Regions from separate parts of the Pseudomonas sp. MM213 genome, predicted to be linked through region 1. Evidence: predicted binding sites of a transcription regulator. Region 1 holds the regulator's gene; the other holds the start of a gene.

Region 1 (7,869 bases):
AAGTGGTCGGCTGGAGCACCCTGTGGATGGCGTGCGGCTTGATCATCATCGCTGCCGTCGACGTGCCGGTGCAGCTCTGGGAAAGCCACAAGAAGCTGCTGATGACCAAGCAGGAAGTGCGCGACGAGCACAAGGATCAGGAGGGTAGGCCGGAGGTCAAGCAGCGCATTCGCCAGTTGCAGCGCGAGATGTCCCAGCGCCGGATGATGGCGGCCATCCCTGAGGCCGATGTGGTCATTACCAACCCGACTCACTATGCCGTGGCGCTCAAATACGACCCGGACAAGGGCTCGGCACCGATGCTGATTGCCAAGGGCAGTGATTTCCTGGCCCTGAAAATCCGTGAAATCGCCGTGGCCAACGAAGTGCTGCTGCTGGAGTCTCCGGCCCTGGCGCGTTCGATCTATTACTCCACGGAGCTGGAGCAGGAAATTCCTGGCGGGCTTTATCTGGCCGTCGCTCAGGTATTGGCCTACGTCTACCAGATCCGACAGCACCGCGCGGGCAAGGGCAAGCGGCCGGATCCGCTCAAGGATGATTTGCCGATTCCACCGGATCTGCGCCGCGATTCCTGAGGTTTGCGCTAGTCGTGCCGACGCCTTCGCGGGCAAGCCTCGCTCCTACAGGGTTTGCGTCGACCACAAAAACATCTGTGCCATCCGTCCTGTAGGAGCGTGGCTTGCCCGCGAAAGCGTCAGCCCGGACGACACAACTCCCCCCAGAAACCCCTCTGTTCCAAGCTCTCGGCAAAAGTTGGAAGGCTTCTTGCAGTAGCCGCCCTGCGTCTGCTTCAGGCGTCAAAAGTTTGCTTTAAAGGAACGGGGAAAACCGGTGGATCGCTCTCAGTTACTCAACAGTGCCCGCACAAACGTTGCCGACTTAAGTCGGGGCAATCTGGGCGTGCCGTTGTTGCTGCTGGTCATGCTGGCCATGATGATGCTGCCGGTGCCGCCGTTCCTGCTGGACGTGTTCTTCACGTTCAACATCGCGCTGTCGATTGTCGTGCTGCTGGTCTGCGTCTACGCGTTGCGGCCGCTGGATTTCGCGGTGTTCCCGACCATTCTGCTGGTGGCAACGTTGTTGCGACTGGCGCTGAACGTGGCCTCCACACGGGTGGTGATGCTTCACGGGCAGGACGGCCACGCCGCCGCCGGTAAGGTGATCCAGGCGTTCGGTGAGGTGGTGATCGGCGGCAACTACGTGGTCGGTATCGTGGTCTTCGCGATTTTGATGATCATCAACTTCGTCGTGGTAACCAAGGGTGCCGGGCGGATTTCCGAGGTGAGCGCACGTTTCACCCTCGATGCGATGCCCGGCAAACAAATGGCGATCGACGCCGATTTGAACGCCGGCCTGATCGATCAGAACCAGGCCAAGATGCGCCGGATGGAAGTGGCCCAGGAAGCCGAGTTCTACGGTTCCATGGACGGTGCCAGCAAGTTCGTGCGCGGCGACGCCATCGCCGGTTTGCTGATTCTGTTCATCAACCTGATCGGCGGCATGGCGGTCGGTATCTTCCAGCACGGCATGACCTTCGGTGATGCGGGCAGGGTTTACGCGTTGCTGACCATCGGTGACGGTTTGGTGGCGCAATTGCCATCACTGTTGTTATCTACAGCTGCAGCGATCATGGTGACCCGTGCTTCCGGTTCGGAAGACATGGGCAAGCAGATCAATCGCCAGATGTTCGCCTCGCCCAAGGCGCTGGCCGTGGCGGCGGGCCTGATGGCAGTGATGGGCCTGGTGCCCGGCATGCCGCACTTTTCCTTTCTGACCATGGCGGCCCTGGCGGCCGGTGGCGCGTACCTGTTCTGGAAGAAGCAGAACATCGTCAAGGTTCAGGCCCTGCAAGAGGTCAAGCGTCAGCAGGAATTGCTGCCATCGCCGGCTCGCGCTCAGGAAACCAAGGAGCTTGGCTGGGACGATGTGACGCCGATCGACATGATTGGCCTGGAAGTCGGCTATCGTCTGATTCCGCTGGTGGACCGCAATCAGGGTGGTCAGCTGCTGGCGCGGATCAAGGGTGTGCGTAAAAAGCTGTCCCAGGATCTGGGCTTCCTGATGCCGACTGTGCATATCCGTGACAACCTCGACCTCGCACCGAGCGCCTATCGCCTCACTCTGATGGGGGTGATCCTGGCCGAAGCGGAGATTTATCCGGACCGCGAGCTGGCGATCAACCCTGGTCAGGTCTACGGTTCGCTCAACGGTATTACCGCCAAAGATCCGGCTTTCGGGCTGGAGGCGGTCTGGATCGAAGTCAGTCAGCGCGCGCAGGCACAATCCCTCGGTTACACCGTGGTCGATGCCAGTACGGTAGTGGCAACCCATTTGAACCAGATTCTGTACAAGCACTCCAGTGAGCTGATTGGCCACGAAGAAGTGCAGCAACTCATGCAATTGCTGGCCAAAAGCTCGCCAAAACTGGCGGAAGAGCTGGTGCCGGGCGTGGTTTCGTTGTCACAGTTGCTCAAGGTGCTCCAGGCGTTGCTGGCCGAACAGGTGCCCGTGCGGGACATTCGCAGCATCGCCGAGGCGATCGCGAACAATGCCGCCAAGAGTCAAGATACTGCCGCGCTGGTGGCCGCCGTCCGCGTCGGCGTATCTCGTGCAATCGTCCAAAGCATTGTGGGGACTGAGTCGGAGCTGCCAGTTATCACCTTGGAGCCAAGGTTGGAACAAATATTGCTCAATAGTCTTCAGAAGGCAGGACAAGGCTCGGAAGAGGGCGTTCTGCTGGAGCCAAGCATGGCTGAAAAACTGCAACGCTCGTTGATCGATGCGGCGCAGCGTCAGGAAATGCAAGGTCAGCCGGTGATTCTGCTGGTGGCCGGCCCGGTTCGCGCGATGCTGTCGCGATTCGGCCGACTGGCAGTCCCGGGTTTGCATGTGTTGGCTTACCAGGAAATCCCTGACAACAAGCAAGTGACCATCGTTGCGACAGTAGGGCCCAACGGCTGAGGTAGTGGTTTATGCAAGTTAAGCGTTTTTTCGCCGCCGATATGCGTCAGGCCATGAAGCTGGTTCGTGATGAGCTGGGCGCTGATGCCGCCATCATTGGCAACCGCCGGATCGCCGGTGGTGTCGAGCTGACGGCCGCTCTGGATTACAAACTGTCGGCGCTGGCCCCGCGTGTTCCGAACATGGAACTCGAGGATGAGCTGCGCAAGACCCAGTCGCGGATCGTCACCGCCCAGGCCGAACTGAGCCTGCGCAGCGATGGCGAGAGCGACAAGTCCACCAATCGCCAGTTGTTCGCCGGCCTGCCGCTGACTGCCGCCGAGCCGCTGATCGAGCCGACCTACGCTGAACCTCGTCGCCCGGCACCGGCCCCTGCGCCTGCCGCGACCGGTGTTGATCCGCGTGCCTTCGACTCGATGCGTTTCGAACTCAACAGCCTGCGCGAACTGATGGAAGTACAACTCGGTTCGCTGGCCTGGAATCAGTTGCAAGGCAGCCGCCCGGCCCAGGCCAACCTTTGGCGCCGCCTGCAACGCATCGGCTTGTCCGGTCCGTTGTCCCGCGATCTGCTGGAACTGATTACCGACATTGATGAGCCTCGTCAGGCCTGGCGCATGTTGCTGGCGCACCTGGCGCGGATGATCGCCACACCGGAAGTCGAGCCACTGGAAGAGGGCGGCGTGATTGCCATGGTCGGCCCCGCCGGCATGGGCAAGACCACCACCCTGGCCAAGCTCGCGGCCCGTTACGTGCTCAAGTACGGTGCGCAGAACATCGCGCTGGTGAGCATGGACAGCTACCGCATCGGTGCCCAGGAACAACTCAAGACCCTCGGCCGGATCCTCAATGTGTCGGTGACGCACGTCGATCCGGGCCAGTCCCTGGTGCAGGCGCTGGATCCTTTGCTGCGCAAGCGCGTGGTGCTGATCGATACCGCGGGCCTTCAGGCCAGCGATCCGGCATTGCGCATGCAGCTCGAAAGCCTGGCCGGTCGTGGCATCAAATCAAAAAATTATCTGGTTCTGGCAACCACCAGCCAAAAACAGGTTCTAACCGCCGCTTATCACAGTTACAAGCGCTGCGGGCTGGCTGGCTGCATCCTGACTAAACTGGATGAGACGGCAAGCTTGGGCGAGGTGTTGAGCCTGGCGATCAGTCATGAATTGCCGGTGGCTTACCTGACTGATGGGCCGCGTATTCCGGATGATCTGCATCTGCCGCGTCGTCATCAGTTGGTCAGTCGCGCCGTTAGCGTGCAAATGCAGGAAGAACCCAGCGAAGAAGCCATGGCTGACATGTTCGCTGATATTTATCACAGCCCGACCAAGCAGGTTGGCTGAGGTATTAATGAACAGTTTTTGTACCTACATCGATGGTCTGCCATGCATTGTTCAGTTGATGAGCGCGCAGCCAGTAATGTGGCCTCCGTCTATGCAAGACAAGGTAAAGAAATAACATGGGCAGCATGCATCCCGTACAGGTGATCGCGGTGACCGGCGGCAAAGGTGGCGTCGGGAAGACTAATGTGTCAGTGAACTTGTCCCTGGCTCTAGCTGAGCTCGGCCGGCGCGTCATGCTGCTGGACGCCGATCTGGGGCTGGCGAATGTCGACGTCCTGTTGGGACTGACACCCAAACGTACCCTGGCCGACGTCATCGAAGGCCGCTGTGAGCTGCGCGACGTATTGTTGCAGGGGCCAGGCGGCATCCGCATCGTCCCGGCCGCGTCCGGCACTCAAAGCATGGTTCATCTGAGTCCGGCCCAGCATGCCGGCCTGATCCAGGCGTTCAGCGATATCGGCGACAACCTCGACGTGCTCGTGATCGACACCGCTGCGGGTATTGGTGACTCGGTAGTCAGTTTTGTTCGCGCCGCGCAAGAAGTCTTGCTGGTGGTCTGCGACGAGCCGACTTCGATCACGGATGCCTACGCCCTGATCAAACTGCTCAACCGCGACTACGGCATGAACCGCTTCCGCGTCCTGGCCAACATGGCCCAGAGCCCGCAGGAAGGCCGCAACCTGTTCGCCAAGTTGACCAAGGTCACGGACCGCTTCCTCGACGTCGCCTTACAATACGTCGGTGCGGTGCCGTACGACGAAAGCGTGCGCAAGGCTGTGCAGAAGCAGCGCGCGGTCTATGAAGCCTTCCCTCGTTCCAAGTGCTCCCTGGCTTTCAAGGCCATCGCACAAAAGGTCGATACCTGGCCGCTGCCTGCCAACCCGCGCGGGCACCTGGAGTTTTTCGTCGAGCGCCTCGTGCAACAAACGGCAGGACCCGTGCTATGACAGCCAGCGGTTACAACCTCTACAAGAAGTCGGCGCGTGACGCGCAGTACGAGCTGATCGAGCGTTACGCGCCACTGGTCAAACGCATTGCTTACCACCTGCTGGCGCGACTGCCAGCCAGTGTCCAGGTCGAAGACCTGATCCAGGCCGGGATGATCGGCCTGCTTGAAGTATCCACCAAATATGACGCCAGCAAAGGCGCGAGTTTCGAGACGTACGCGGGCATCCGGATCCGCGGCGCCATGCTTGATGAAGTGCGCAAAGGGGACTGGGCACCACGTTCGGTCCACCGCAATACCCGCATGGTCAGCGACGCAATTCGCTCGATTGAAGCTAAAACCGGCCGTGACGCTAAAGATCACGAAGTTGCGGCCGAACTCCAATTGAGTCTCGACGATTACTACGGGATTTTGAACGACACCCTGGGCAGCCGCTTGTTCAGTTTCGACGACCTGTTGCAGGACGGCGAACACGAAGGGCTGCATGAGGATGGCGCGAGTGCTCATCTCGAGCCGTCGCGCGATCTGGAAGATGAACGCTTCCAGGCAGCGCTGGCGGACGCGATTGCCAATTTGCCGGAGCGTGAGCGACTGGTGTTGGCGCTGTACTACGACGAAGAGTTGAATCTCAAGGAAATCGGTGAGGTCCTGGGGGTCAGCGAATCTCGGGTCAGCCAGTTACACAGCCAGTGCGCGGCCCGTTTGCGGGGGCGTTTGGGGGAGTGGCGAGCGCGCTGAAGGCAGTGTGGGGACACTGCGAACTTGGCTGGTGTGGTGTTGAACTGCGCCGGTCTCGATCTGTTGTGCTCCAGACAGTCATTGAGTGCTTTGCCGGATTGATTGAAATGGCGCGTCCAGGTGCTGGGCGCGTTTAAGACTGCTTGGAGGTCGAATTGGACAAGAACATGAAAATCCTCATCGTTGATGACTTCTCAACGATGCGGCGGATCATAAAAAACCTGTTGCGTGACCTTGGGTTCACCAACACGGTCGAGGCCGACGATGGCATTACTGCCATTCCGGTTCTCAACAGCGGAAGCATCGACTTTCTGGTAACGGACTGGAACATGCCTGGCATGACCGGTATCGATCTGCTGCGCCACGTGCGCGCCGATGAAAAGCTCAAGCACCTGCCAGTGCTGATGGTGACCGCTGAAGCCAAGCGCGAGCAGATCATCGAAGCGGCCCAGGCCGGCGTAAACGGCTATGTGGTCAAACCCTTCACGGCCCAGGCGTTGAAAGAAAAAATCGAGAAGATTTTCGAACGCATCGGTTGAGAAACTGCGCCACGGGGAAGCTATGGACCAAAACGAATCTTCACAGGGCGATTTTGAATCGACCCTGAAAAAACACGCGGTCGAACTGGTCGAAAGCCTTGAAAAAGGCAAGTTCGGCGACGCTGTGCAACTGATCCATGAGCTCAACCAGACCCGTGACCGCGGCCTGTATCAGGAAGTGGGCAAGCTCACCCGCGAGCTGCACAGTGCGATCGTCAATTTTCAGATTGACCCGCACATGCCGCAAGCCGAGGAAGTGTCCCAGATCACAGATGCCACCGAGCGTCTGGGTTACGTTGTCAAGCTGACAGAGGCCGCAGCCAACCGCACCATGGATCTGGTCGAAAACTCCACGCCGCTGGTCAACAGCCTGAGCGATGAAGCTCAGGCGCTGAGCACGGACTGGGGGCGGTTCATGCGTCGCGAAGTCGGGGCTGAGGAATTTCGTGAACTGGCACGGCGTGTCGATGGTTTCCTGGCACGCAGCAGCGCGGACAACCGCGCGGTGTCGAGCAACCTCAACGACATTCTGCTCGCTCAGGATTACCAGGACCTCACCGGTCAGGTGATCAAGCGTGTGACCCAATTGGTCACCGAAGTTGAAAGCAACCTGCTCAAGCTCGTGCTTATGGCCAGTCAGGTGGACCGCTTTGCGGGCATCGAACATGACCGTGAAGCGATGCTTGCAGAAAAAGATCCGCAAAAACATCTCTCTCAGGGTGAAGGTCCGCAGATTCATGCCGATAAAAGAGAAGACGTTGTGTCCGGTCAGGACGATGTGGACGATTTGTTATCCAGCCTAGGATTTTAGATTTTTTAGCATTTTAGGTTTTTTAGGTTTTTAGACCTTTAGGAGCACCCCCTTAATGAGCTTCGGCGCCGATGAAGAGATCCTTCAGGATTTCCTGGTTGAGGCCGGCGAGATTCTAGAGCAACTGTCCGAACAGCTGGTCGAGCTTGAAAGCCGACCGGATGATGCGGACTTGCTCAATGCAATTTTTCGCGGTTTTCACACTGTAAAAGGGGGCGCCGGCTTCCTCCAGCTCAACGAGCTGGTGGAGTGCTGTCACATCGCCGAGAACGTGTTTGACATCCTGCGCAAGGGTGAACGTCGCGTCGATTCGGAATTGATGGACGTGGTTCTCGAAGCGCTGGACGCGGTGAACGGCATGTTCAGCGAAGTCCGCGAGCGTGGCCCGATAACGGCTGCCACGCCTGAATTGCTTGCAGCCCTGGCCCGTCTGGCCGAGCCGCAAACCGCCGATCAAGCCGCACCTGTGGCTGAAGTGGTGGAAGAGCCGGCTGCCGAAGCCGAATCAGGCGACATCACCGATAACGAATTCGA
Region 2 (7,869 bases), 3.1 Mb from region 1:
GAGCGCGAGACCTTTGTAATGGTTATCGCGGACTACTTCGTTTTTTGTATTGAGATTTATCTCGGGCACCGACATATAGGCCCCATTTGCCTGGGGGTTATTGCCCATCCACAGATTGATACCGAAATTCGCAGAAATAAGTACCGGCTCGCCAAATAAAGCGCGATTACGCTCTGCCCAAGGAGTCAGCAATATTGCTGCGACGACCAGCGCCAGAATGACGTGCAGAACAGTTTGCGCGGGTTTACGGAAGGGCTGATCCAGAAGCGGTAGCAAAACAATAAGCGGTAGAACCGTCGGCCGCATGAATGCGGCGGCGACCAGAAGAGCAGTCGACAGAACGGTGCGAGCCCAGTGCGGCAACTTCCCCGTACCACGAGCCACAAAAGCCCAGATCACCAGCGTCATGAGAGGCAATTCGCTGTTTGGAACGGTGGTGAAGGCGATCCATGCGGGCCAGAAGGCGAATAGCAGCGCCGCGATGCGTGCGATCGTCCTGTCAAAATACAAAAGGCCGAGTTGATAGATTCCAGCTACCGATATAGAGCTGAGAATCAGGTTGACAAGAATGACTACCCAGCCATGCACGCCCAACAACGCATAAAAGGCGCCGTAAAGGGCGGACGGGCCAACAGGCCAGTAAGCCGTGGCTTCACCACCAGGATAGACATAGCCTCGGCCTGCGGCGATTTCCTGCGCGAAGCTGTGATACATGTTCGCGTCCGATACAGGGCTTACTGGAACCAATAGTCCCCATATCAACCGGATCGCAAAAGTCAGCATCAGAATGGGCAAGACACCTGACTTGAAGCTGGCCTGTGCGAGTAGCCATGTTGTGTTCACCATAAGGAAGGACCACTTATTGCCATGAAGAAGGTGCAGCCCATCAGTGCTACCACGACGATGCTCTGCCAGTCCCGCGCCGCGAAGAGCACGGGGTCTTCATCCACCTCACCTCGCACAGTCTTCATCCACAGGCGTGCAGTCCAATAGAGCATGAGCGAAGGCGCAAACCACAACCATTCGTGCGAAGGATACATGACGGGCACAATCTCGGCCTGCGTGTACATGGCGAGGATCAGAACGCTGATCATGCCGCTGGATGAGCCAAGCGCCAGCACCACCGGCAGATCTTCAGGACGATAACCGCGACCAGGCAACAACTTGACCGAAAAGGCAGTATCCCGCAGCTCCGAGTAACGCTTCACCAGGGCAAGACTGAGGAAGATGAACATGGAAAAAGCGAGTAACCAAAAGGACGGTTTGATATCCGTCGCGGCGGCGCCCGCTATGACACGAATCGAATAAAGGCTGGCCAGTATCATCACATCGACGATCACCTGCTTCTTCAGCAGGAAGGAATAGGCAGCGGTCAGAAAATAGTAGACACCGAGCACAACGAGAAAGCGTGGCGGCAATTGCAGCGCAAGTATCAGGGATGAACCAAGCAGCAAGGGGATGGCGGCGATCCCCGATTTCACGGACAAGGTCCCAGCGGCAAAAGGCCGGTTCTTCTTGCGGTGATGCTTGCGATCTGCGGGCAGGTCGAGCAGATCATTCAGCAGATAGACGGACGAGGCGCACAGGCTGAACGAGATGAAGGCAAGGATCGCCCAGAACAATAGTTGCGGATTCGTCACCTGATGCGCCGCTAGCAGGGGGACGAAGACAAGGAGATTCTTCAGCCACTGCTGAATGCGCAGGGCTCTCCACCAGACACGAAAACCACCGCTTGGATCCTCTATAAAATCAATGTCGTGATTGCGATCCCGCGCCGCTTGCCTCAGACCGTCCTGTGAGGAAACCAGAAACGCCCGGCGCGCCCGTGCGAATACGGGCAAGTCCGCTTTGTCGTTGCCGATATAGTCGAAGCCTCGTTCGCCAAAGCGTTCGACGAGCATACTAGCCTTGGCGTGGGAGGAAAGATTGGTGTCTTCGTCGCTGCACAGTACCTCGTCGAAGAGGCCCAGATGGTCCGTAATACCATTGGCGACGCCGGCGCAAGATGCCGTGGCAAGAATGATAGGGCGCTGCGCTGCGCGGGCGGTTTCGATCAGGACTAGCACATCGGTGCGATAGGGGAGGCTAGCTGCATCGATCGTTACTCGCTCGGCGATGCGGTGCTTGAGGCTCGCCTTGCCCTTCATGAGCCAGCCCGGCAGGGAGGCGAGCGAGAGAGGCGAGGTCTTTGCAAGCAACAGAAATGTTTCGAGCAGCATGTCGGTGCGCACCAGTGTGCCATCCAGATCCACGCAAAGCGGAATCGGCGCGTCATCGATTTCGTTCATGTTCGTCATGACGTCACGCCCCCCTCGCCATCACGACAACCCCGCTCATGATCAGCAATGTGCCGATGACCTTGGCCGCGGAGAAGGTGTCATTGAAGACGAGGCGGCCGAGCACGGCCGTTAGCACAAAGCCCAGTGCCACGAACGGATAGGCGAAACTGACCTGCACCTTGGATAGCACCATCAGCCAGACCGCCGCACTGCTGAAATACAGGAAAAGGCCGAGCAATATTAGGGGGTTGAGGGCAATACCGAGCAATGCTGATACTCGTGCCCCTCCTTCTGCGATCTCCCTCTGGACGGAAGGGGAGTCCATGCCGGCCTTGAGGGCGATCTGCGCAAAGGCGGATATCGTGACGCTAATCAGGATGAGCGCATAAACGTTTTTTACTAGGCTGAGATTTAACAAAGCGCCCTCCCCCGAGTTTGTGTCGCATGCTATTTGTGTAGCAGTGACATTGGATTGCGTCAATTCGGCAGGAAACGCTCTCGGCCGGAAAATCAAAGCAGGAGGGAACAGGAAACTTTAGCTCCCAGTAGCCAAACAACTTTAGTCGGCCCTTGAGCAAGGAGAAGGAGAACGAGAAATGTCAGCAAAGTCGAAAGCGGGGACGCTATTCGCGTGGCCACCTATCGACCGTGCTCAACGGTCATGCAGCGATTTCTGCTGACCTGGCGCTGCGCTTGGAACTCGCCGGTATAAGCACCGGCCGCCAGTGGCTGGCCATGAAGGCAGCCTATGACTTGTGGCAGGCCGAACACCGGGGGCAATCGAATATCGTACGTTTGCATGAAGTGCCAGCGTAACCCATGAGTAACCACGACCAGAAACGACAAGGGCCTGCATCGCTGCAAGCCCTTGTTTTGTATAGCATTATTTAAAATATAAAGCTAAATATAGGCGGACATGAAGTCCGTTTCTTTGGAATGGGGTATTTACGCGGCAGTAAATTCTACCGGGAAAGGAATCGCAGCCTGGGCTGTTTGCAATTTGGTCAGGGTTTCACGCACCACTTCCTTGGCAAGGCAGGCGCATTTGCCGCATTGGCTGGCTACGCCGGTAGCTTGGCGGACTTCCTTGTAGCTGCAGCAACCTTCATAGATTGCTTCGCGGATTTGTCCGTCGGTGACGCCAGTGCAGAGGCAGACATACATAACTGAAACCGTCGCTGGTTATGACTCAATTGCGATGGATCTTAATGTTAACGAGAATGATTGTCAAAGTGGTTTCTGAAAGCTTTGCGTTATAAGCGAGGGTGACTGACGAACGGTTTTCCTCGGGCAATCTGCCAGTAAGCGTGTCGCCGGGAATTTGGCCTGTCGGTGAAAATCCGTTGAGGACAGCTCAAAAACGCAGTGTATGATGGCCGGTCCTTATGAAGCGGGTGGGTGTCACAGGGCTGTCGCCTGAGGGTGGCAGGCTGGCGCAAACCCGGAACTTCACGTTTTTACACCAGGAGATATTCAATGAGCGTACTCGTAGGCAAGCAAGCCCCTGACTTCACCGTACCAGCCGTACTCGGCAATGGCGAAATCGTCGACAGCTTCACCCTGTCGTCGGCCATCAAAGGCAAATACGGCCTGGTGTTCTTCTACCCGTTGGACTTCACCTTCGTTTGCCCATCCGAGCTGATCGCTCTGGACAACCGCATGTCCGACTTCAAGGCCCGCAACGTTGAAGTGATCGCTGTTTCGATCGACTCGCACTTCACCCACAACGCGTGGCGCAACACCCCGGTCAACAATGGTGGCATCGGTGAAGTTCGCTACACCATGGCAGCCGACCTGAAGCACGAAATCGCCAAGGCCTACGATGTTGAATCCGAAGGCGGCGTGGCTTTCCGTGGCGCGTTCCTGATCGACGACAAAGGCGTTGTCCGTTCGCAGATCATCAACGACCTGCCACTGGGCCGTAACATCGAAGAGCTGGTCCGTCTGGTCGACGCTCTGCAATTCCACGAAGAGCACGGCGAAGTTTGCCCTGCCAACTGGAAAAAGGCGACAAAGGCATGACCGCTTCGACCGAAGGCGTCGCGGCTTACCTGACCGAGAATGCTGCTGCCCTGTAAGGCGCATTCGAGGCACAAAAAAACCGGCCATAGAGGCCGGTTTTTTTATGGGCGGAGAAGCGGTGATTCCTGTAGGAGCCGGCTTGCTGGCGATCCAGGCGCCTCGGTAATCAGACAAACCGCGGTGGCTGAATCGCCAGCAAGCCGGCTCCTACGAAAAGCCGATCAGTCGTTGTAGTCTTCCCAGCCGCCCATCTGTTTCCAGCGATTGACGATGCCGCAGAACAGCTCGGCCGTCTTCTCGGTGTCGTAGCGAGCCGAGTGAGCCTCGCGACCGTCGAAGTCGATATCGGCGGCCTGACAGGCTTTCGCCAGCACCGTCTGACCGTACGCCAGACCGGCCAGGGTGGCCGTGTCGAAGCTGGAGAACGGATGGAACGGATTGCGCTTCATGTCCAGGCGCGCAACCGCCGCGTTCAGGAAGCCCAGATCGAAGCTGCTGTTGTGCCCGACCAGAATCGCCCGCTTGCAGCCGTTGGCTTTCAGCGCCTTGCGGATGCCACGGAAGATATCGGTCAGCGCCGCTTCTTCACTCACTGCCATGCGCAGCGGGTGATCGAGTTTGATCCCGGTGAACTCCAGCGCGGCCGCTTCGATGTTGGCGCCTTCAAAAGGCTCGACGCGGAAGAAGTAGGTGTGGTCAGGGTAGACAAAACCCTTCTCGTCCATGGCGATGGTGGTAGCGGCTATTTCCAGCAAGGCGTCAGTGGCAGAGTTGAAACCACCGGTTTCAACGTCGACAACGACTGGCAGGTATCCACGGAATCGAGCTGCCATCGGGTGGCGTGGACCACCTCCGCCGCCTTGACCGTCCTGTTCGTCGTCGTAATGGTCTTCACTCACGCGTGTTCCTCCAGCAGGCGCCAGCGCAGTTTTTCACCGGCGCGCAGCGGGATAACGGTCAGCTCGCCAAATGGCAGGCTGGTTGGGGCGGTCCACTCGTCGCGGACCAGAGTAATGCGATCGGTGTTCACCGGCAGGCCATAGAAGCGCGGGCCGTTGAGGCTGGCGAAGGCTTCGAGCTTGTCCAGTGCGTTACGTTGTTCGAACGCTTCGGCGTACATCTCGATCGCCGCATAAGCGGTGTAGCAACCGGCACAGCCGCACGCGGCTTCTTTGGCATGCTGGGCGTGAGGCGCCGAGTCGGTGCCGAGGAAGAACTTTTCGCTGCCGCTGGTGGCGGCGTCGAGCAGGGCTTCCTGGTGCGTATTGCGCTTGAGGATCGGCAGGCAATAGAAGTGCGGCCGAATCCCGCCCACCAGCATGTGGTTGCGGTTGTACAAGAGGTGATGCGCGGTGATGGTCGCGCCAACGTTGGCCGAAGCCTCGTTGACGAACTGCACGGCGTCCGCGGTGGTGATGTGTTCGAACACCACTTTGAGCGTCGGGAAACGCTCGACCACTCGACGCATGTGCTCATCGATGAAGATTTTTTCGCGGTCGAACACGTCGACATCGCCACGGGTGACTTCACCGTGAACCAACAAAGGCATCCCGACTTCGGCCATGGCCTCAAGCGCAGGGAAGATCTTGTCGATGCTGGTGACGCCAGAGTCCGAGTTGGTGGTCGCGCCGGCCGGATACAACTTGGCGGCATGAATGAAACCGCTGGCCTTGGCCTCACGAATTTCTTCGGGCTGGGTGCGGTCGGTCAGGTAAAGGACCATCAACGGTTCGAAACGGCTGCCAGCCGGACGTGCAGCGAGAATCCGCTGGCGATAGCCGTCGGCTTCAGCGGCGTTGCGCACCGGAGGTACCAGGTTGGGCATGATGATGGCGCGACCAAAGGTGCGCGCGACATCCGCAACGGTATTGGTCAACACGGCACCATCGCGAAGATGAATATGCCAGTCGTCGGGACGCAGCAGGGTCAGGCGGTCGGACATGAGGGGATTCCAGGCGGGTCAAACTGAAGGGAATGCTACCGGAAAAGACTCTCTCAGGCACTCGCTATCAAGTTTTGCGGGAAGCTTCCGATATCCAACAGGTATGCCGTAAACATGTGTGTGTCGGTCTTTTTGTTGTAGAAGCCAGTGGAGCCTCCCGTGCGCCAGCGTTATTTAGCCTTGCTCAGCGTGTTTGCCAGCCTTCCCGCGATGGCGCTCACTTTCCAGACCCGTCTGGAGAGCATCGAGTGGACGGTCGAAGGGGACAAGTTCGAGTGCCGCCTGACTCAGCCGATCACCGATTTCGGTTCGGGCGAGTTCGTGCGCCGCGCCGGCGAGCAGGCGACGTTTCGTCTGAAAGCCTATAACTCGATGGTCGGCGGCGGCTCGGCGACCCTTCTGGCAGCCGCAGCGCCCTGGCAGCCGGGGCGGGGCGATATCAATCTGGGCTCCGTGCAGATTGGCAGCGGCAATGTGCTGTTCAACAGTTCTCAAGTTCAGGCCGGGCGCCTGATCAGTGGCCTGATGGACGGGCGTAGCCCGGTCGTTCGACATTATTCGGGCGATGGCCGGGTGTCGGAGGTGCGGTTATTGCCGGTCAAGTTCAGCAAGGCGTTCAACGATTATCAAAGCTGTGTGGCGAAGCTGCTGCCGAAGAATTTCGAGCAAGTCAAACAAACGCAGATCGGCTTTCCCGGCGACGGCCTGGATCTCGACGCACAGGCCAAGGCCCAGTTGCAGGTCATGCTGGAATTCATGAAGGCCGATCCGACGGTCAATCACATCGAACTCGACGGCCACTCCGACAACAGCGGCAATCGCCTGGCCAATCGTGACCTGTCGCGGCGTCGGGCCCTGGCGGTCATGGAGTTCTTCAAGGCCAACGGTTTTCAGGAATCGCAGATCACCGTGCGCTTTCACGGCGAGCGTTATCCGTTGGCACCCAACACCAATGCTGCCAATCGGGCGAAGAACCGTCGGGTCAATGTGCACCTGGCGCGGGTCGCACCCACCGAGCAGCCGGCGCCTCAGACAACCGCATCGGCGAGCCCCGCGAAGACATACTGAACCGGCTGTCATCGTCGCCCGCTCGACATAATCTGTCGCTTCGTCGTCATAAGCTGTCGCGCCTCTGTAAATTATCCTGCATGAGCGGTAGACTTGACGGCTTTCCGTAGAACCCCGTGGAGTGATGGCATGGCGGACGTAAACAAGGTCGTTCTGGCGTATTCCGGCGGCCTGGACACTTCGGTGATCCTCAAGTGGCTGCAGGATACTTATAACTGTGAAGTGGTGACCTTTACCGCTGACCTGGGTCAGGGCGAAGAGGTCGAGCCGGCTCGCGCCAAGGCTCAGGCCATGGGCGTAAAAGAAATCTACATCGACGATCTGCGCGAAGAATTCGTGCGTGACTTCGTATTCCCGATGTTCCGCGCCAACACCGTTTACGAAGGCGAGTACCTGCTGGGTACTTCCATCGCTCGTCCGTTGATCGCCAAACGCCTGATCGAAATCGCCAACGAAACCGGCGCTGACGCCATTTCCCACGGTGCCACCGGCAAGGGTAACGACCAGGTTCGTTTCGAACTGGGCGCTTATGCCTTGAAGCCAGGTGTGAAAGTGATC

What was found. The regulator FliA, encoded in region 1, starts transcription of late flagellar genes. The targets are predictions, from matches to a motif close to CTAAAGTTTNNNNNNNNNNNGCCGNTAA.
Positions count from the first base shown of each region.
Region 2: K5R88_RS14995 (flagellar protein MotY) is a predicted target of FliA. The motif match lies at 6,310-6,337, and genes of this name have one in related genera.

Region 1 covers NZ_CP081943.1:6,434,671-6,442,539, forward strand. Annotated here, with positions in the region: gene flhB (flagellar biosynthesis protein FlhB) at 1-575, shown strand, start outside; gene flhA (flagellar biosynthesis protein FlhA) at 832-2,961, shown strand; gene flhF (flagellar biosynthesis protein FlhF) at 2,973-4,301, shown strand; gene fleN (flagellar synthesis regulator FleN) at 4,418-5,248, shown strand; gene fliA (RNA polymerase sigma factor FliA) at 5,245-5,985, shown strand; gene K5R88_RS29315 (chemotaxis response regulator CheY) at 6,153-6,524, shown strand; gene K5R88_RS29320 (protein phosphatase CheZ) at 6,547-7,335, shown strand; gene K5R88_RS29325 (chemotaxis protein CheA) at 7,391-7,869, shown strand, end outside.
Region 2 covers NZ_CP081943.1:3,305,875-3,313,743, reverse strand. Annotated here, with positions in the region: gene K5R88_RS15035 (ArnT family glycosyltransferase) at 1-846, opposite strand, end outside; gene K5R88_RS15030 (UbiA family prenyltransferase) at 840-2,297, opposite strand; gene K5R88_RS15025 (EamA family transporter) at 2,302-2,697, opposite strand; gene K5R88_RS15020 (HigA family addiction module antitoxin) at 2,850-3,095, shown strand; gene K5R88_RS15015 (bacterioferritin-associated ferredoxin) at 3,225-3,443, opposite strand; partial or broken gene K5R88_RS15010 (peroxiredoxin) at 3,756-4,357, shown strand; gene rnt (ribonuclease T) at 4,523-5,200, opposite strand; gene pyrC (dihydroorotase) at 5,197-6,243, opposite strand; gene K5R88_RS14995 (flagellar protein MotY) at 6,403-7,311, shown strand; gene K5R88_RS14990 (argininosuccinate synthase) at 7,441-7,869, shown strand, end outside.